DNA from 2 places in the Pseudonocardia nematodicida genome. Region 1 is predicted to be linked to the other one. Evidence: predicted binding sites of a transcription regulator. Region 1 holds the regulator's gene; the other holds the start of a gene.
The links. Region 1 encodes LexA, which represses DNA repair genes until DNA is damaged. Its sites were predicted from a motif close to CGAACACGTGTTCG; they were not measured.

Region 1 (3,856 bases):
GAGCCCTACCGGACACCCGTGTCGCCGACCGCCGGGACCGCCGGGGGCGCCACCGCGTCCGGGCCCGCGTTCCAGCCGGCGGCGGCGTCACCGAGCAGGCCCAGCAGCACCACGACCGCGGCGCTGCAGAACACGGTCGCGACGCCGGCCAGCAGACGGTCCGCCCGGCCCCGCCCACCGCGGACCGACGACCGCGGCCGCGCCGGCGCCACGCAGCGCCGCCCGGCCGGACGAACACTCCGCGGCGGGACCGGCGCGGAACTCGGCGGCGCCACCCCCCGCCGCGCGAACCCCGGCAGCGCAGACCCCGGCAGCGCGCGTCGCGGCTGTGCAGACCCCGGCAGTGACAACCCCGGCGGGGTGCGCAACGCGGACCCGACACCACATCCGGCCGGCTCCGCGAGAACCGGGCCGGCGCCCCGGCGCGACGGCCCTCCGTCGAGGACGGCCCGTGGCAGGACCTCCGGTACCGCCCCGGACACGACGCCCGGCACCCGACGCCGCACGCGCCGACGCCCGGCCCTACCGGCGTGCACCTCCCGGCGCCGCCGGACCTGCTCCGTCTCCCGCACATCGAGCTCTGGCATTGACTCCTCCTGCCGTCGCCGGGTCCACGGCACCCGGCCACACCCGACCGCGTGCCCCGTGCGCCCGCTCCGGCCCTTCCCCGAGGCCGGTCGAACGCACGTGCGACCTGTGTAGCACCGTGCACCGACAAGAACGGCGTCCGCGCAGGTCACGGCGGCGCACCACGCCCCTCAGCGGACGGCGACCACCGGTACGCCGGCCCCGTCGGGAGTCGCGTTCGCCAGGGCGGCGTTCTCGGCGAGCAGCCCCAGGCCGACGACCGCGGCCGCGGAGGCCAGCACCACCCCGACGGCCCGGACGACCCGCTCCGCGCCACCGGACACCCCGTGACCACCCAGCGACCGACGCGCGCGCGGCATCCCGCCGCACCACGTGGCACCCGGCGCACGGGGCGCCACGAGCGGTCGCCGGGTGCCACGACCGGGACCCGGCCGCCGCGACGGGGTCGCACCGTCCGCGACATCACGCGGCCGCCCCGCACGCTGCGGCGGCGCGGGGACCACGCCGTCCACGGCACGCCGCGGCCGCCTCGGTCGGTCCGGCGACGCGGGGAGGGGTGCGCGCTCGCGGGCTCCGGTCGTACCGCCCGGCCGGGCCTGCACCGTCGTCGTCGCCATGACGCCACCTCCCTGAATCACGGAGCCGGCCCCGGTGGCCGGTCCACCGCGTTCGATCGAATTCATGTTCGATCGAACGCCTGTGCGATGTTGTACCACCACCGGCCGGGGGAATCCACGACACGCCAGGGGGCGACATCGAACGCATGTTTGGCGGACGGCGTCGCGGCGGCTAGGGTGCGTATCGGTAGACCCCGAGGAGGCGAATGCGATGGCAGCGGACGAGTCCGGAGGCGGCACGCCCGCCGGGCCGGGTTCCGCGAAGGTTCGGGAGTTCCCCGACCCCGCGGCCGACACGCGGGGCCTGACCCCGCGGCAGCGGAAGGTACTGGCGGTGATCCGGGAATGGGTGGACCGCTACGGGTACCCGCCGAGTGTGCGCGAGATCGGCGACGCCGTCGGTCTGACGTCCACCTCGTCGGTGCACCACCAGCTGCGGACCCTGGAGCGCAAGGGCCTGCTGCGGCGGGACCCGAACCGGACCCGCGCGGTGGACGTGCGCAGCCCGGAACAGGTCGCGGGCACCGACGGCGCCGACACCGACGCGACGGGCGGCCCGGACCGCCCGGCACCGGCGTTCGTGCCACTGATCGGCGACATCGCCGCCGGTGGACCGATTCTCGCCGAGCAGGCCGTGCAGGACGTGTTCCCGCTGCCGCGCGAGATCGTCGGCGAGGGCACGTTGTTCCTGCTCAACGTCAAGGGCGACTCGATGGTCGACGCCGCGATCACCGACGGGGACTGGGTCGTCGTCCGCCAGCAGCCGGTCGCGGAGCAGGGTGAGGTGGTCGCCGCGATGATCGACGGCGAGGCCACCGTGAAGACGTTCCGCCGCAAGGACGGGCACATCTGGCTGATGCCGGCCAACGACGCCTACGACCCGATCCCGGGCGACGAGGCGTCGATCCTCGGCCGGGTCGTGGCGGTCATGCGCCGGCTCTGAGCCGTTCCGGACCGGGCCCGCCGAGAACGATCCCGGCGGGCGCGGCCCGGAGCGTGGTCCGGCGACGGGGCGGCCGTCGCCGGCTCAGCTCCGCCGCCTCCCGTGCACGATCATCGCGCCGATCCCGGCCAGCAGTGCCACACCGAGGACACCGGCGCCGGCGACCGCCGGCAGCCACGACGGGTAGGCGCGTGGCACGTCCGGGACCTCGGCGGGTTGCGCGACGACCGGCGCCGCCGGTGCGGTCGCCGCGGTCACCGCACCGGGGACCGCGCGCACGCCGGCCGGAGACATCCCGCGGGCCTCGGTGCCCGAGTGCAGCGTTCCGGCGCCGTCGAGGGCGACCGCCTCCCCTTGCGGCTCGTCCGGCAACGGCACCGGCATCGGCGCCCCGCGCAGGGCCTCGACCAGCACGTCGCCGGTGAGCGGCCGGTCGGCGGGCAGCGGGAACAGCCAGGCATCGGTGTAGGTGCGCAACGCGGCGGCCCGCGCGGTCGCCCCGGGCGGTGCGACGGCGCCACCGGTGATCGTGCGCGCGCCGGCGGGACCCAGCGGCCCGCCGCGGGTCGCGGAGTACGGCAGCACGACCTCGGCGACCCGTTCGAGCGGGACCGGCCCGTCGGCCTCGAGCGGGCGGGCCGGCCGGTACACGCCGGCCGCACCGGCGGTCTTGTCCACCAGCAGCGGGGTCCCGTCGTCGGCGACCAGCAGGGCCTCGGCGTCCCGGGGCCCGTCCGGGTAGGTCAGGTCGTGCACCCGGGCCGGTCCGTCCGGGGGCAGCACCACCAGCCGGACCGCGTCGCGGCGGGCGGTGTTGTCGCCGACGTCGGCCAGCCACAGCGCGCCGTCCGGCGACATCCCGAGGTCCTCCACGTCGACGACGTCGACCGGCGCGCTCCGTTCCCCGGTGACGGCGCAGGTCGCCGGGTCCAGGGCGAAGGCGCGCGCGGTGTCCCCGCCGCCGTCGTCGATCGCGTGGTAGCGCGTCGGCGAGGCGCCGGGCGGGCCCTCGGTGACCAGGCCGGACAGTTCGGCGAGGCGCGGGTCGTCGACGGTGCACACCGGTTGCGGCTCGGCGAGGGTCTCGCCGCCGGCGGGGGTTGGGCCGGCCGACGCGGTCCGGGATGCGCCGGCCGTCGACAGGACCACCGCACCCACCACCGCGGCGATCACCGCGGCCCGCGCGAGCCGACGACCGGCAGGTCCGGGCGCACCCTCTGACCAGGCGTCGCGTCCTGACGGTCCGCCCGGACGTGCAGGACTCAGCGACCCGCCGCCGTCGCCGGGAGTTCCGGATCAGCCGCGGACCCCCCGGTCCGTGCCGCGTCCCCGGCGACGGCGTAGGACAGCACCGCGGATCCGAGGTCCGGCCCGACCCGGGCGCGCAGCCGGGTGCCCTCGGGCGTGTGCTCCTCGGCCAGGACGTCGCCCTCGTCGTGCAACCGCGCCACGAGCGCGCCCTCGGTGTAGGGCAGCAGCAGGTCGACCTCGTACTCGGGCCGCGGCAGCCGCTCGGCGATGCGCTCGCGGAGCTTCTCGATGCCGTCCCCGCGGTGCGCGGACACGAACACCGCCTCGGGTTGGGCGTGCCGCAGCCGGGCGAGCGCGAGGTCCCCGGCCGCATCCGTCTTGTTGATCACGAGCAGCTCGGGCGGCATGGTGTCGCCGCGCTCCTCGCCGATCTCGACGAGCACCTGCCGGACGGCGG
Region 2 (3,856 bases), on a different contig from region 1:
GGCGCCGACGTCGACACCGACCTCCCCGCCCAGGTCGAGGTAGTCCTGGGCCGTTCCGGCGCCGGGCTCGTCGTGCACCTGCGGAACCTGACCGGGCACCGCGGGCAGAGCTTCGGCGACCCGGTCCGGATCGGCGCCGGTCACCGGCTCACGCTGCGCGTCCCCGGCATCTCCTCGGTCCGGTCCCTGGTGGACTCCGGACCGCTGGAGACCACGCTCGACGGGGACGGCCACACCACCGTGGCGCTGCCGGCGCTCGACGTGTTCGAGGTCCTCGTCGCCGCGACCTGACCCGCTCCACCACCCGCTCACCCCGCTCACCGTCGAGAAGGGACATCCCATGGCCGAGGTCGTCTACGAGTCCGCGTCCCGTGTGTACCCGGGCTCGCCACCCGTGCGCGCGGTGGACACCCTGGAACTGGAGATCCCGGACGGCGAGTTCCTGGTGATGGTCGGGCCGTCCGGGTCGGGGAAGTCGACGGCGCTGCGGATGCTGGCCGGACTGGAGGACGTCGACGAGGGCGGGATCCGGATCGGCGACCGGGACGTCACCGACCTGGCCCCGAAGGACCGGGACATCGCGATGGTGTTCCAGAACTACGCCCTCTACCCGCACATGACCGTGGCCCAGAACATGGGCTTCGCGCTGAAGATCCAGGGCGCACCCAAGGCCGAGATCCGGTCGAAGGTCGAGACCGCCGCGCAGCTCCTCGACCTCACCCCGTACCTGGAGCGCCGGCCCAGGGCGCTGTCCGGCGGGCAGCGCCAGCGGGTGGCGATGGGCCGGGCGATCGTCCGCGAGCCCTCGGTGTTCCTGATGGACGAACCGCTGTCCAACCTGGACGCCAAGCTCCGGGTGGAGACCCGCGCCAGCATCACCGCGCTGCAGCAGCGGCTGGGCACCACGACGGTCTACGTCACCCACGACCAGGTCGAGGCGATGACGATGGGGACCCGGGTCGCGGTGCTGCGCGACGGCGTCCTGCAGCAGTGCGCGTCGCCGCGCGAGCTCTACACCCGGCCGGCGAACGCGTTCGTCGCCGGGTTCATCGGGTCACCGTCGATGAACCTGCACGTCAGCCGGCTCACCTCCGACGGGGTCACCGTCGCCGGGTACACGCTGCCCGTGCCGCGCGGGCTCGGGCGCAGCAGCGGAGCGGAGATCACCGTCGGGATCCGGCCGGAGCACCTGCGCCCGGTGGACGGGCCGGCGATCCCGCTGACCGTGGAGCTGTGCGAGGAGCTCGGCTCGGACTCCTACGTCTACGGCCGGATCCCGCACCGCGCCCCCGACGACGGCTTCAGCCACGAGGTCGACGGCGGCGCCCTCGGCGACGACGGGGGGACCCAGCGCGTCGTGCTGCGCACCGGGTCCGGGGTCTCGCCCCGGGTGGGCGAGACGATCCAGATCGCGCCGGTGTCCCCGGACCGCATCCACCTGTTCGACACCGCCACCGGAGCGCGCCTCACCGACTGACCCCGCACCCCGGCGTCGTTCCCGCACCGCATCCGGTCGGCGCGCGCTCGAACCGGCCTCGACGCATCCGTTCGCTCAGCGAACAGTTGTCCGTCGTGCGAACCGAACGGTACTGTCGGCGCCGACGGAGGTGCGTGATGGACAAGGTGGTGTCATCCGCCGCGGAGGCGGTCGCCGACATCGGCGACGGCGCGTCGCTCGCGGTCGGCGGGTTCGGTATGTCGGGGGTCCCGACGGTGCTGATCGCCGCGCTGCTCGAGCAGGGCGCGACCGACCTGGAGACGATCTCGAACAACCTGGGCGTCGACGGCTTCGGCCTCGGCACCCTGCTCGCGGCCGGGCGGATCCGGCGGACGATCGGCTCCTACGTCGGCAACAACAAGGAGTTCGCGCGCCAGTACCTGGCCGGCGAGCTGGAGCTGGAGCTGACCCCGCAGGGCACGCTCGCGGAGCGGCTGCGCGCCGGCGGCGCGGGGATCCCCGCGTTCTACACCCCGGCCGGCGTCGGCACCCTGGTCGCCGACGGCGGCCTGCCCTGGCGCTACGCCGCGGACGGCTCGGTCGCGGTGATGTCCCCCGAGAAGGAGGTCCGCGAGTTCGACGGCGTGTCCTACGTCCTCGAGCGCGCGCTGACCCCGGACTTCGGGCTGGTGCACGCCTGGAAGGGCGACCGGCACGGCAACCTCGTCTACCGCCGCGCCGCCCGGAACTTCAACCCGGACTGCGCCGCGGCCGGCCGGGTCACGATCGCCCAGGTCGAGCACCTGGTCGAGCCCGGCGAGCTCGACCCCGACGAGGTGCACACCCCCGGCATCCACGTCCAGCGGGTGCTGCACGTACCCGGCGTCGAGAAGCCGGTCGAGTTCCGGACCGTCTCGGATCGAAAGGCAGGCGGCTGATGGCCCGCACGCGCGACGAGATGGCGGCCCGGGTCGCCGACGAGCTGCCCGACGGCTCCTACGTCAACCTCGGCATCGGCATGCCGACCCTGGTCCCCGGGCACATCCCGGCCGGCCGGACGGTGATCCTGCACTCGGAGAACGGCATCCTCGGCGTCGGCCCCTACCCGGCCGACGACGAGGTCGACCCCGACCTGATCAACGCCGGCAAGGAGACGGTGACCGTCCTGCCCGGCGCCGCCTACTTCGGCTCGTCGGAGAGCTTCGGCCAGATCCGCGCCGGGAAGCTCGACGTCGCCGTGCTCGGCGGCATGGAGGTCGCGACCAACGGCGACCTCGCGAACTGGGCCGTGCCCGGCAAGATGATCAAGGGCATGGGCGGGGCGATGGATCTCGTGCACGGCGCGCGCAAGGTCGTCGTGATGATGGACCACGTCTCCAAGGACGGGTCCCCGAAGATCGTCGAGAGGTGCTCGCTGCCGATCACCGGCCTGGGCTGTGTCACGAAGATCGTCACCGACCTCGCCGTGATCGACGTGACCCCGGACGGCCTGCGGCTGGTCGAGACCGCCCCCGGCGTCGCGGAGGACGAGGTCCGCGAGAAGACCGGAGCCGCACTGCGCTGACGCGCCTGTGAGTACTTTTCGTGGCCAGGGCCCCGAAAAGTACTCACAGGCGCGAAGCGCCCATCTTCACGGGCAGGCTCGTCAGGCCGCGGACCAGGGTGGACTCCCGGTAGGTCAGTTCGGACGGGTCGACGGCGAGCGCCAGGTCCGGGCGCTGCGCGAACAGCCGCCCGATCGCCACCCTGGCCTCCAGGCGGGCGAGCTGGGCGCCCAGGCAGAAGTGGATGCCGTGGCCGAAGAACATCCCGCCCGGGGCGTCGCGGGTGATGTCGAGCCGGTCGGCGTCGGAGATCCAGTCCGGGTCGCGGTTGGCCGACGCCAGGCTGAAGAAGACCATCTGGCCGGCCGGGATCGTCACGCCGGAGTAGGTGACCTCCTCGGCGGTGAACCGCATCGGGGTCTGCGAGACCGGCGAGGAGAACCGCAGGAACTCGTCCACCGCCGAGGTGATCAGCGACGGGTCGGCGTCGAGCAGCGCGCGCTGCTCGGGATGGGTGAGCAGGGCCAGCGTGCCGTTGCCGATCAGGTTGACGGTGGTCTCGTGCCCGGCGAGCAGCAGCAGGAACGCCATCGCGACGAGCTCGTCGTCGGAGAGCCGGTCCCCGTCCTCCTCCTGGACGGCGATCAGCGACGACAGCAGCGCGTCGTCCGGCTCCACCCGCTTGCGCGCGATCAGCTCGGACAGGTAGCCGTTCAGCTTGCCCATCACGGCGCCCTTGTCCTCGCCGGGCGAGTCGTCGACCAGCGTCGACGACCAGGTCCCGAACATCTCGCGGTCCTCCGCGGGGACCCCGAGCAGCTCGCAGATGGTGAACGTCGGGACGAGGAAGCCGAACTCCCGCATCAGCTCGACG

Region 2: a site for LexA is predicted at 1,557-1,570, ahead of WIS52_RS22395 (CoA transferase subunit A). Genes of this name have one in related genera too.

Annotation. Positions count from the first base shown of each region.
Region 1 covers NZ_JBEDNQ010000012.1:205,318-209,173, forward strand. The annotation lists gene WIS52_RS26160 (hypothetical protein) at 6-212, opposite strand; gene WIS52_RS26165 (hypothetical protein) at 759-947, opposite strand; gene lexA (transcriptional repressor LexA) at 1,417-2,148, shown strand; gene WIS52_RS26175 (hypothetical protein) at 2,233-3,297, opposite strand; gene hflX (GTPase HflX) at 3,411-3,856, opposite strand, start outside.
Region 2 covers NZ_JBEDNQ010000010.1:25,296-29,151, forward strand. The annotation lists gene WIS52_RS22385 (alpha-amylase family protein) at 1-291, shown strand, start outside; gene WIS52_RS22390 (ABC transporter ATP-binding protein) at 341-1,477, shown strand; gene WIS52_RS22395 (CoA transferase subunit A) at 1,615-2,376, shown strand; gene WIS52_RS22400 (3-oxoacid CoA-transferase subunit B) at 2,376-3,002, shown strand; gene WIS52_RS22405 (cytochrome P450 family protein) at 3,046-3,856, opposite strand, start outside.